Regions from separate parts of the Cupriavidus metallidurans CH34 genome, predicted to be linked through region 2. Evidence: predicted binding sites of a transcription regulator. Region 2 holds the regulator's gene; each other region holds the start of a gene.
The links. The regulator sigma-54, encoded in region 2, starts transcription at its own class of promoters, with help from an activator protein. The targets are predictions, from matches to a motif close to TGGCANGNAANCTGCTTT.
Positions count from the first base shown of each region.

Region 1 (4,250 bases), on a different replicon from region 2:
CTTCGGCCATGCCGAACGTGCCCTTGATGCCCCCGGTCCGGGCGCGCGAGACGTAGCAGGTCACCCCGTCGACTTGCGGATCGTCGTAAGCCTCGATAACAACTTTATCCGATCCGGTCATGCGGAAATTGGTGGAAACACTGCCGATCTCTTCGGCCTGTGCCGCGCAGGCAAGCATACCGATGGCAAGGCCTGCGGCCATGCCGATACGAAGTCTGGTCATGTCGGGGTCACGGTGTGGAGCCTTTGATCTCGTCGTGGCGACGTTCCATTTCCTGGCGCAGCGCGCGTCGCTGCTTGGCGGCTTCGAAACGCTGGCGCTCCACTTCGTCACGCGGCTGCAGCGGCGGCACTTCGGCCGGCGCACCGTTGTCGTCAACGGCGACCATCGTGAAGTAGCAGCTATTGGTATGGCGCACGACCTTGCTGCGGATATTCTCGGTCACCACCTTGATACCGATCTCCATCGAGCTGCGGCCCGTGAAGTTGACGGCAGCCAGGAACGTCACAAGTTCGCCCACATGGATCGGCTGGCGGAACATCACCTGGTCCACCGACAGCGTAACCACGTAGCGGCCGGCATAGCGGCTGGCGCAGGCGTAGGCCACCATATCGAGGTATTTCAGGATCGTGCCGCCGTGGACATTGCCGGAGAAATTGGCCATGTCCGGCGTCATCAGCACGGTCATGGAAAGCTGGTGGGACAGATCGTTCATCGCAGGAAATCCAGATTCGGGCATTCAGGCGCCGGCAGTGTAACTCGCCGCGTGCGTGAATGGGAGCCCGGTCCACCCCAGCCATGCAAGAAACTTCCGACAAAAGAAAAGCGGCCCCTCAGGCCGCTTTCTTTGCTTCTCAGACGCGATGTGCTTACTTCTTCTTGTTCACAGCGTCCTTGAAACCCTGACCTGCCGAGAACTTCACGGTCTTGGCCGCAGGAATCTTGATCGTTTCGCCGGTGCGCGGATTACGACCGGTGCGGGCAGCACGTTTGCCCGAGCTGAAACTGCCAAAACCCACCAGAGTGACCGAGTCGCCCTTGGCTACTGCCTTCTTGATACTGTCCAGCGCAGCGTTCAGCGCGCGCTCGGCGGCGGCGTTGCTGAGTTCTGCTTCCGCGGCGATGGCCGATACCAGTTCACCTTTATTCATGGCTGATTTCCCTTGTTGGTCGTCGTCACCGGACTTTTTACCGCATGGCAGAAGTCCGATCGGCGCAGTCTAATCTGCCCTTTGTGCCTTGGGCAATCCCCAGTGGCACCAATGCAACGAAAACTGCCGGAAATCGTTCTGTGGCAAGACTTAGCGGGCGTTCTCCCCCTCTTTTCCGAGAATCGAAACATCACTTTTTGCGGCTGTCTGCTGTACCGAATATCGCACATCGGCATTCCCGGAGAAATTGCCGTACCCGTCACTGGAACGTTCGGGTCCCATTTGCCAGGCATCAATCCCTCCAGACTCAACAACGCCCAGTTCAGGTGCAATGCACCGTTTCGGGTCTGCTTTGACAACACAACGTGCGCCATCACGGCGCATTTACGCCATATTCCCTCTTTTTGGGCGTTGGTACTCCGCGGCTCAGCGTGACCCGAAACGCCATCCAAGTGCGCCACGCACTGAGTTTGCGCGGTTTTTCGGCGTTCATGCCCAGATCTGGAACGGCTTTTGCATACCCATGCTCCCATTTTGAGCATGGGGCAACGATGGACAACTTGAAAACCGGTACGGATGCAATGTTCATCCTGCTTGGCGCGATCATGGTGCTAGCCATGCACGCGGGATTCGCATTCCTGGAGCTTGGCACCGTCCGCAAGAAGAATCAGGTCAATGCCCTGGTCAAGATCCTGGTCGATTTCGCGGTCTCGACGATTTCATACTTTTTTATCGGTTATACGGTCGCCTACGGTGTGCAATTCATGTCCGGGGCAGATGTACTGGCGCAAAAAAGCGGCTATGAGCTGGTGAAGTTCTTCTTCCTGGCCACATTTGCTGCGGCCATCCCGGCGATTATCTCGGGCGGTATTGCCGAGCGCTCGCGATTCAACCCGCAACTGGCAGCCACGTTCGTGCTGGTCGGTTTCGTCTACCCCTTCTTCGAAGGCATCGCGTGGAACAACCGATTCGGCATCCAGGACTGGATCGCCTCCGTGACCGGTGCGCCGTTTCATGATTTTGCCGGCTCGGTGGTGGTCCACGCGGTCGGTGGCTGGATCGCGCTGCCGGCGGTGCTGCTGCTGGGCGCACGCCGCGGCCGCTATCAGAAGGATGGCCGCATCAGCGCGCACCCGCCTTCGAATATCCCGTTCCTCGCGCTGGGCGCCTGGGTACTGGCGGTGGGCTGGTTCGGCTTCAATGTCATGAGCGCGCAGACCGTCGACAAGATCAGCGGCCTTGTCGCGATCAACTCGCTGATGGCAATGGCGGGCGGCACGCTGGCCGCGTGGTGGGCCGGCCGCAACGATCCGGGCTTTGCCTACAACGGCCCCCTGGCAGGCCTGGTCGCCGTTTGCGCGGGCTCGGACCTAATGCATCCGCTGGGCGCGCTGATTACCGGCGCGGTGGCGGGTGTGCTGTTCGTTCATCTGTTTACGCTGGCGCAGAACAAGTGGCACATCGACGACGTACTCGGTGTCTGGCCCCTGCACGGCCTGTGCGGCGCCTGGGGCGGCATCGCCGCGGGCATCTTCGGCAGCCACGCGCTCGGCGGTATCGGCGGCGTCTCGATCGTGGCCCAGCTTATCGGCACGGCCATGGGGATCGTGATTGCCCTGGTGGGCGGCACCGTGGTCTACGGCACGCTGAAGAAGGTCGTCGGCATTCGCCTGGACGCTGAGGAGGAGTACAACGGCGCCGACCTGACACTGCACCGCATCTCCGCTACACCGGAGCGCGAAACGAGCTGGTAATCGACGCGCTTGCAGCCTCGAATCGCCCCAAATAAAACGGCCGGAATCATCCGGCCGTTTTACTTTGTGTTCACAAAGATTAACTTGAACTTTGATCTCGACGCGCCCAATAATGCCCTTGGACTCCCGAAGATACGCCGCCACAGGCGTGTCTTGCAGCCCTGGCACCATCCACACCGATTTGCGCTGATTCTGACGTGCCTGATTTTCACTTTTCCATAAAGAACTGGAGCGTGCCCCCATGGATACTTCTTCGTTGCAAAGCATCCGCGATGTGATTTATGGCTATGCCACTGTTTTCGGCGTCAAGATCCTTGCCGCCCTCGCCTTCTGGGTGGTCGGCCGCTGGCTGATTCATTTCGTGGTGCGCATGGTCCAGAATTCGCTGGCCAGGCAGAAGGTAGACCCGACGCTGCTGCGCTACGTTGGCTCGATCGTTACCGTCACGCTGAATGTCGTGCTGGTCATCGGCATCCTCGGCTACTTCGGCATCCAGACTACGACGTTTGCGGCGCTGATCGCCGCAGCCGGTGTTGCTATCGGTATGGCCTGGTCTGGCCTGATGTCGAACTTCGCGGCCGGCGCGTTCCTGGTGGTCCTGCGTCCGTTCAAGGTCGGGGATTTTGTATCCGTCGGTGGTGTCACCGGCACGGTGCGCGAGATCGGCCTGTTCTCCACCACGCTCGACACGCCCGACAACGTCATGACGGTCGTCGGCAACAACAAGATCTTCAGCGACACGATCCAGAATTTCTCGGCCAATGCGTTCCGCCGGGTCGAATTGAAGGCGCAACTTGCCGGGTCGACGGACGTGGCAGCCGCCACGGCTTTGCTCAAGGAAAAGATCGCGGCCATTCCGAACGTGCTGACCGAACCGCCCGTCGATGTCGAGATCCTTGAATTCACGTTGGTTGGCCCGGTCTTGGCCGTCCGCCCCTACTGCCATACCGATCACTACTGGCAGGTCTATTTCGATACCAATCGCACGATTCGCGACAGCTTCGGCCAGGCGGGCTTCCAGGCGCCGATGCCGGCCCAGGTCGTGGTGATGCAGAACGCGCCGGCCGTATCGGTAGCATCGGGCACGCCGGCAAACCAGGCGGCCTGAGCTTGATCCGGCCAGGCAAGTTCGGCGGGATCAGGTTGCGGATTGGGAGCGCTGCCGCATACCTGCCCGCCCGTAGAGACGCAGCACGACCGCGCCACTGCCGCAGACAGCCATGACAACGGCCAGCGGCAACGCGGTGCCATCGTGCCAGAGGCTGACCGCCGCGCCTGCCAGCGTGCCGAAGCCGAACTGCAACGTGCCCATCAACGCCGAAGCCGTGCCGGCGCGATGACTCT
Region 1 covers NC_007974.2:1,392,264-1,396,513, forward strand. Annotated here, with positions in the region: gene RMET_RS24400 (CreA family protein) at 1-223, opposite strand, end outside; gene RMET_RS24405 (acyl-CoA thioesterase) at 231-716, opposite strand; gene RMET_RS24410 (HU family DNA-binding protein) at 871-1,152, opposite strand; gene RMET_RS24415 (ammonium transporter) at 1,704-2,906, shown strand; gene RMET_RS24420 (mechanosensitive ion channel family protein) at 3,148-4,014, shown strand; gene RMET_RS24425 (Bcr/CflA family multidrug efflux MFS transporter) at 4,045-4,250, opposite strand, start outside.
Region 1: a site for sigma-54 is predicted at 1,655-1,672, ahead of RMET_RS24415 (ammonium transporter). Genes of this name have one in related genera too.

Region 2 (4,250 bases):
TCAGAAAGGCGAGCCGACGCACATGAGTCGTCCCGCTGCGTTGGGCAATTCAGGCTATTGAGCGCAAAAGGACGCCCGCATTGGAGCGTCCGGCCATTATAGAGCAGGGCCACTGCGCACTTGTGCGCTGCGGCGCCGGCGCCGCGAGTGGTGCCGCGAGCTTGCCGGTCGGATTGCCCACCCAGAAAACTGCCACCCGCCATCGCGTGATCTTTTGCCACGCGGAATGCCGGGCCGGTTGTCCGGGGCCGTCCTGTCTGTAGTTGTTGTATGGCGCAGCATACACCGAGCGGCGTCAGTTGCGAACACCCCCGGCTGACCAAATGTTGCAGGGCTGGTACTCGGGTAACGGGTGCGCCAGCGGCGCGTCCGCCTCGCGCCCATCAAAAAAGCCGCGCAGATGCGCGGCTTTGCTCTTCCTATCTATCCTCTAAGGGGCGACCTGGTGTCGCCGCCAACTTATTGTTGTTGTAGTTGTTCGGCGGCCATCTGGTACTTGACCGCTTCCCGGTCATGCCCTTGCACGCGGTCCTTGTAGCGGATCACCTGGCGGTCGAGCTTGTCGACCAGGCAGTCGATTGCAGCATAAAGGTCTTCATGATGCGCTTCGACGAAGATGTCCTTGCCCTTGAGGTGCAGGTTGATTTCCGCGTACTGACGCTTGTCCTTTTCCTTATGGTTGTCTACGGATAGCAGCACGCTTACGCCAATGACCTGATCGAAATGTCTGACAATTCGCTCCAGTTTCGTTTCCACATACTCACGCAGCGGCGGCGTGATGTCGAGGTGGTGTCCACTGATCTTGAAGTTCATAGCGCTTCTCCTTCTGAAAGAGCCGCACCAGGCAGGCGGTTGCGGCTCGGCTACAAAGTCTTGCGGAGATTGACTGCGGGGATCTTCAGCGCTTCGCGGTACTTGGCCACCGTGCGGCGTGCGACCACAAAGCCCTGTTCGCCCAGCAACTCGGCGATGCGGCTGTCGGAAAGGGGATTCCTGGGTTCTTCGGCTCCTATCAGTTGCTTGATCAGCGCGCGGATCGCCGTGGATGAGGCCGCGCCGCCAGTCTCCGTGGAGACGTGGCTACCAAAGAAGTACTTCAACTCGAAAGTACCCATCGGCGTGGCCATGTATTTATTCGTAGTCACCCGGGAAATGGTCGACTCGTGTAGACCCAGTGTATCGGCAATCTCCCGCAAAACCAAGGGGCGCATCGCGATTTCCCCGTGCGAGAAAAAGTTCCTTTGACGCTCCACAATTGCCTGCGCAACACGCAGGATCGTGTCGAAACGCTGCTGAATGTTCTTGATGAGCCACCGCGCCTCCTGGAGCTTCTGCTGCAGCCCGGCCGCGCCCGCTTCCCCTTTTGCACCGCGCAAAATCTGCGCGTACATGTCGTTGATGCGCAGACGCGGCATCACGTCGGGATTGAGCTGTGCGATCCAGCTACTGCCACTCTTGCGCACGAACACATCCGGTACCACGAAGTCCGCTTCCGGACGGCTGTAGGCATGTCCGGGATACGGTGCGAGCGAGCGGATCAGATCGTGCGCGGCCTTAAGTGCAATTTCGTCAACCTGCAGGGCTTTCTTGAGCCGCGTGTAGTCACGCACGGCCAATAACTCCAGGTGGTGGTTGACGATCGATAATGCAAGGTCCCGCTGCGGATGTTGCAGACGGCGCAGTTGCAGGGTGAGGCATTCCGCCGCGTTGCGCGCACCCACGCCAGGCGGGTCGAAGCTCTGCAGCAGGGTCAGTATCGCCTGCACTTCATCGACTTCGAATTCGAGTTCCTTGGGCAGTTCCGAACAGATCTCGTCGAGCGTTGCGCCCAGGTAGCCGTCGTCGTCAAGCGACTCGATCAGGAAGATGGCCAGGCCCTTGTCACGCGTGGAGATCTTCAGCGGCGTGAGCTGTTCCATCAGGTATTCGCGCAGCGTGGGTTCCGCTTCGCGAAGCTGCATCGGCGTCTTCTCGTCATCATCGCCCTGAGGCCGGCGAGCGAAATCGTCCAGGCTCCAGTCGCTGCCGTAATCGTCACCCGCGCTGTCGCCGTAGCTGTCGTCTTCGCCATTGGCGCCGTTCGCGCGATCGTCGCCGTTACCTTGCGGTTCGGAAGATGCTGGCGCCGGGGCGCTTTGCACGTTGACCGACCCGTCCGCGGCCACGCGCAGCGGGCTTTCGATCCAGTCGTTCTCGCGTTCGAGCAGTGGATTCTCGGTCAGCGCCTGCTCGACTTCCTGTTGCAGCTCCAGTGTGGATAACTGCAGCAGCCGGATGGACTGCTGCAGTTGAGGAGTCAGAGCCAGATGCTGGGAAAGTCGAAGCTGAAGCGATGGTTTCATGCGACCTATTCTATGCGCATCTTCCCGTTGTTGGAACGGAAATTGCTATCGCCTATCGCTGACACTTCGTGATCGCCAACGGCTAGTTGACGAATGCTGCAAAGCGGCGTCGCGGCCGCTTGATCACATGCGGAAGTTCTCGCCCAGATAGACGCGTCGCACAGACTCGTTGGCGATGATTTCCTCGGGCTGTCCCTCGGCCAGCACGGTGCCTTCGCTGATGATGTATGCGTGGTCGCAGATGCCCAGCGTTTCGCGCACGTTGTGGTCGGTAATCAGCACGCCGATGTTGCGTGCCTTCAGGAAGCTGACGATGCGCTGGATCTCGCCCACGGCGATCGGGTCCACGCCCGCGAATGGTTCGTCGAGCAGGATGAAGCGCGGCGCCGACGCCAGCGCGCGCGCGATTTCCACGCGGCGGCGCTCGCCGCCCGACAGCGACAGCGCCGGGTTGTTGCGCAGGTGGGCGATCTGCAGGTCATCGAGCAGCGAGTCGAGCCGGCGATCGATTTCCTGCTTGGGCAGCGGCTTGCCGTTGACCACCTGCAGTTCCAGCACCGCGCGGATGTTCTCCTCCACGTTGAGCTTGCGGAAGACAGAGGCTTCCTGCGGGAGGTAGGACAGTCCCATGCGCGCGCGCTCGTGGATGGCCAGGCCGCTGATGTGCTGGCCATCGAGCACGATATCGCCTTCGTCCAGCGCGACCAGTCCGACGATCATGTAGAACGACGTGGTCTTGCCCGCGCCGTTCGGGCCGAGCAGGCCGACGACCTCGCCGCTCTTGACGTCGAGCGAGACGTCCTTGACCACGGTGCGCGAGCCATAGCGCTTCTTCAGATGGCGCACGACCAGCGTGCTGCTATCCGTGGATGGGGCGGAAGAAGCCTGATCGGCGAGCGTGGCGGTATCGTTCATCGGGTACGGATAGAGCTTGAAACGGTCAGGGCTTGGCCGGCTGTGAGGACGGCTTCAGGTCGAGCGGCGCGCCGGCGGGCGCGCTGGCCTGGTTCGCGCGCGGCGACAGCACAGCGCGCACGCGGCCAGAAGGGTTCCCGGCTGACGCGTTGTTGTCGCCGCCGGTTGCGGTATAGAACTCATTGCGGCTGTCGTACGTGATTACCGCGCCGCGGATTTCATCCAGGATCTTCGCGCCGACACCGGAAACACGCGCCGCGCGTGCATTGCCGATCAGCTTGTTGATCTCCGACTTGCCGTCGTATTCGATGCGGTCACCCCAGCCGTCGATGTACTCGTCCACGCCGTCGCGTTTCTGGCGGATATAGGCCTGGCGGCCCGGCTTGGAGGTGGCGATGGCGTACTGGTAACCCTCGGGGTCGGTGCGGAGTTCGGCGGCGTCAGACTTCAGCACCATCGTGCCCTTGGTCAGCACCACGTTGCCGGTCAGAGTGTAGATCTGCTTGACGTCATCGTAGCTGGCATTGTCGGCTTCCAGCACCAGCGGCTTGGTCTGGTCCGCGCGCTCGGCGAAAGCAGGCTGGGCCAGGAACAGGCCGATGGCGGCGATGGCCGCCATCAGGGCGGGCGCGGTGCGGCGACAGGACGATGTCGTCAGGGAAGCAGTCATTTTTGGCTTTGCTGAAAGGGGAAGGCAGCAGTCAGGCGGACGGTGGGGCGCAAATCCCGATGTCACTGGGCGCTGGCCTGCCCCGGCGAATTCATGATGATGGTGCCGCGAACGTTACCCAGCAATTGTACTTCGCGGGTGACGTTGTTGAAGATCAGGCCGTTGGCGTTCATTACCGACGGTCCGCGCGTCAGTTCCACGGGCTTGTCTGTCTTGACGATGTCGTCGTTGACCAGCAGCTGAAAGTACTGCGACGCCGCCGTCATGCGCGGGTCCTTCGACACATCGGTACCCGCCTGGCGCACGATGAACGCATTGCCGTA
Region 2 covers NC_007973.1:317,755-322,004, forward strand. Annotated here, with positions in the region: gene hpf (ribosome hibernation-promoting factor, HPF/YfiA family) at 460-813, opposite strand; gene RMET_RS01540 (RNA polymerase factor sigma-54) at 864-2,342, opposite strand; gene lptB (LPS export ABC transporter ATP-binding protein) at 2,466-3,257, opposite strand; gene lptA (lipopolysaccharide transport periplasmic protein LptA) at 3,283-3,927, opposite strand; gene lptC (LPS export ABC transporter periplasmic protein LptC) at 3,990-4,250, opposite strand, start outside.

Region 3 (4,250 bases), on a different replicon from region 2:
GTGGCGGCATCCAGTTCGCGGAACAGGCCGCCCAGTTCCCGTGCGTCAGCCTGGCGCAGGAACGTGTACAGCTCGCGGATCAGCGCGCTGACCGAGGTCTTTTCGTGCATCGACTGGTCCGGCAGCGGGCCGAACTCGGAGCGCAGCGCAGCGACCATCCAGCCCGACAGGTAGAGGTAGCGACGCTCGGTGCTCTTGAAGTGCTTCTTGATGGAAATCATCTTCTGCTGGCCGATGAAACCGTGCCAGCAACCGAGCGACTGGGTGTACTTGGAAGGATTCGCATCATAGGCGGCCATGTCGGCGCGCATGATCTTGGCGGTGTACTTGGCGATGTCCAGACCCGTCTTGAACTTGTTCTGGGCACGCATGCGAGCGGCATACTCGGGGTTGATGGCATTCCACGCGCTGCCGTGTTGCTCTTTCAAACCAGCAACTGCCTTGATGTCGTCTTGATACTGAGCCATACGAGTTTCCTAAGAGTGAAGCGTGTTTGAAGAAGTGTTTGCCTGTGCCGCTACGGGTGTCGAAGCAAGCAGCGTGGAAATAATTGTAGGGGGTTTTTGATGCATCGCGGCAAGGTCTTATATAAGACATAAGAGTTAATTTATCCTTATTTTTCAAAGAGATAAGCTCTATTTTTTGCGATGTGGAACGAGTTTTCGGAGAACGAAAAGAACCCGGCGGTGAAATTTTCCGGCGATTTCGCAATATGAAATGTGCTTTCAGTTCCCGGGGAAGGGGTCGCCGCAGATGGCTGGCGCACTGATATAGATACATCTGGGTCCTTCAGGCGCAGTTGAAGGACGGTGTCATGCGCCAGCGGAGATGTCTATGCTCCGTGCGAGAATCCTTGTGCTTGCCGATCAGAGCCACATGACGCGGCACTTCTCGAAGACATTCGGACTGACGCCAGGGCGCTGGCTGCAAGTCGCCGGGTACATGCAACGCGGCTGAGCACACCCACGATCGTTCAATACCGTCGCGCGGATCGTGCGTAAGCTCGAATCGTCAACATTTGAGCGGAGAGAACGATGCCCCAAGCCCCCAAACATCCCACCATGCATGCCGACCGTGGCCAGTGCCGGGCCATCGACCTGATCGACAAGATCGCGCTGATCGACGGTCACTGGCAACCGCGCGTCGTCGCTGAAATGAACGACTATCAGTTCAAGGTCGTGAAGGTCGAGGGAGAGTTCCAGTGGCACCGCCATGTCGACACCGACGAAACCTTCATCGTCCTGGAAGGAGAACTGCGCATCGACGTCCGGGCGGGACCCACGGGCGACGGGTCGATCGTGCTGCGTGCCGGGCAGATGGCGGTGGTGCCGAAGGGCGTCGAGCACAAGCCCTGCGCGAACGCGGAAGTCAAACTGCTGCTGATCGAGCCGCGCGGCGTGGTGAACACGGGTGACGGTGCGGCGGGCGAGCGCACCGTCGAGAACGACCAGTGGATTTGACCCGCCCTCCGGCATTTGTCGGGGCGGTACGATGTTGTAACCCCGCGGCGACTACAACCACCGCCAGATGCCCGCCGCAATCGCGGCGAGCGGCAGGTGGGCCCAGGTCGCCGCGAGCCAGACGATAAGCCCACCAAGGAGCGCGTGCGAGCCAAATCCGGCCAGCCGAGCCCGGCCGGTGACGATCGCCGCAAATGGAAGGTAGCTCGTCTTGGCCTCCCAGTCCGGCCAGCGGTCTGGCAGCAGCCGTTCCTTTTTCTGGTCCTGCAATGCGGCGCCTACAAGGGCGAGCACGATCATTGCCAGCGCGACCACGATGTTCCTCGTCACCGGATACACAGCGATATGGCACACGCCCCAAAGCGCGAAGGCCCACATCATCGGATGACGCGTCACCGCAAACACGCCGCGCGCAGCCTCCGGGAAGGCGCCCGGGCGGCCAACCGTGGGCAACGCCGGATTTCGGATCAGGGATCCCATCAGCAGGATCGAGGCGATCAGCATGACCACCGTCACCACCGCCCAGATCCCGTCGCCAGGCACCCACAGCGGTGACGAAACCGGCGCTCGCTTGTAGGTCATCACCATCCACCCAAGCGTCAGGAAGGCGACCAGCGAATAGATGCCGAGAAACCCCTTTTCGCCGACCGCGCGAACCAGCGCTCCCCGCAACGGATGAGACAGCAGGAAATGACTGCCCACGAAGGCGACTGACGCCACCACCACCGCACCAATACTTCCCATTGCCCGCCTCCCACGATCTGGATGATTGGTTGACCGTATTGCAGTATGGTTGATGTCCACCGCGAGAGCATCAATGAGGAAAACTGCATGACCATCTCCGTCCGGACCGAGCGTCCCGAGGATGTTGAAACCATCGCCCAACTCACGGAAGCGGCGTTCAGGGGCGAGACCCACTCGAGCCACACCGAAGCCTTCATCATCAACGGCTTGCGTCGTGCCGGATGCCTGACGCTCTCGCTGGTGGCGGAGGATGAAAGCGGGATCGTCGGCCACGTTGCAGCCTCGCCCGTCACCATTTCCTCCGGCAATTCGGGCTGGTATGGCATTGGGCCAGTCTCGGTATTGCCAGATCGGCAGCGCAGGGGCATTGGCTCGGTGCTGATGCTGGCGGCGCTTGATGAGTTGCGACGCCTTGGCGCACGCGGTTGCGTCGTGCTGGGTGAGCCTGCCTATTACGGCAGATTCGGCTTCCAGGCCGATTCCCGGCTGGTGTTGCCCGGCGTACCGCAGGAGTATTTCCAGACCCTTGCCTTCGGGCCCGACGTGCCGGTAGGCACCGTGCGCTATCACGATGCATTCGACGCCACGGAGTAGCCGTCGCCCGCGCCAATCTGGTGAATCGGGGCGCGCGCCGGCTGGCCCGAATCCTGCGTCACCTACGATCGAAGAGTAGAAGCGTTCAACCGCCCCGCCCTTTCCAGGCACCGGGGCGGCAGGAAATTGCTCTTGAGTTCCGTGTCCATCCCGGAAGTCGAGAGCCGCATTGCCGCGATATGCGTGTGTCTTGCTCCCGGGACGGACCGATCGGCCCACATTCCCGAACCCGGACACCCATGACCAACGCCACCCTTCCCCTCCACGAGCTTGCCCGCGAATCACGCATGGGCGCCCATGGCTCCGAAACCGACACGCGCGAGATCCGCTGCATCGACCTGTCGGACTTCGACACCCGCAAGCCAGAGATTACCGATCAGCTCTGGCGTGCCGCCACCGACATCGGCTTCTTCCAACTGCGGCACCACGGTATCGACCTGCCCGCCATACGGCAGGCATTTGCCATGGCCGAACAATTCTTCGCATTGCCGGAGACGGTAAAAGCCCGGTATCCATTGCAGAAAGCCAACAACGCGGGCTGGGAATCGCGCGCGCAGGTAAGGCCATCCACCGGCACGCCGGACCAGAAGGAGTCCTATCAGATCACGCGCCCACACATGGCGCCACTCTGGCCTTCGGAGACCGAATTGCCCGGGTTCCGGCAGACGATGCTCGAATTCGAGGCGCAATGCTGGAACGTGGGAATGAAGGTGCTGTCCTGCTTCGCCGACAGACTCGGCTTCGACACCGACTTCTTCTCGCGCGCGCATGACCCGGCCGCGCCGGATTACCAGAGCACGCTACGGCTGCTGCATTACTACGCGATTCCACCCGAGGCGCAGGACAAGCTCGACCTGTGGCGCGCCGGCGCCCATACCGATTTCGACTGCCTGACGCTACTGTTCCAGCGCGAAGGCCAGGGTGGTCTGCAGGTGTGTCCCGGCAAGGAGATGGATGCCCAGGCCTGGACCCCGATCGCGCCGATCGAGGACGTGGTCACCTGCAACATCGGGGACATGCTGATGCGTTGGAGCGACGACCATCTGCCGTCGAACTTCCATCGCGTCCGGAATCCCGCGCCGGGAGAGTACATGGGCCCGCGCTACAGCCTTGCGTTCTTCTGCCAGGCCAACCGCGATGCGGTGATCGAAGGGCCGTCGAAGCGGTATCCGGCGATTACGGCAGGTGATTTCCTGCGGCAAAGAGTCGCGGCGAACTTCAAGGCCTACTGAGGCACTGATCCCGCTCGATCCCGCCCGCCCAACAAAAAACCCCGGGCCTTTCGGGCACGGGGTTTCAAGTCGCCCGGCGCCGAGCGATCGGCACCGGACTGACGACTACCAAAGATGCGGGCGATCAGGCCGCAGCGTCCTTCAGCTTCTTCAGCGGACGCACCTTGACCTTGACGCTGGCCGGCTTGGCCGGGAACCAACGCTCTTCGCCAGTGAACGG
Region 3 covers NC_007974.2:1,382,757-1,387,006, forward strand. Annotated here, with positions in the region: gene RMET_RS24350 (isocitrate lyase) at 1-467, opposite strand, end outside; gene RMET_RS24355 (cupin domain-containing protein) at 1,035-1,460, shown strand; gene RMET_RS24360 (NnrU family protein) at 1,512-2,204, opposite strand; gene RMET_RS24365 (GNAT family N-acetyltransferase) at 2,292-2,798, shown strand; gene RMET_RS24370 (isopenicillin N synthase family dioxygenase) at 3,038-4,030, shown strand; gene RMET_RS24375 (HU family DNA-binding protein) at 4,155-4,250, opposite strand, start outside.
Region 3: a site for sigma-54 is predicted at 2,841-2,858, ahead of RMET_RS24370 (isopenicillin N synthase family dioxygenase). Genes of this name have one in related genera too.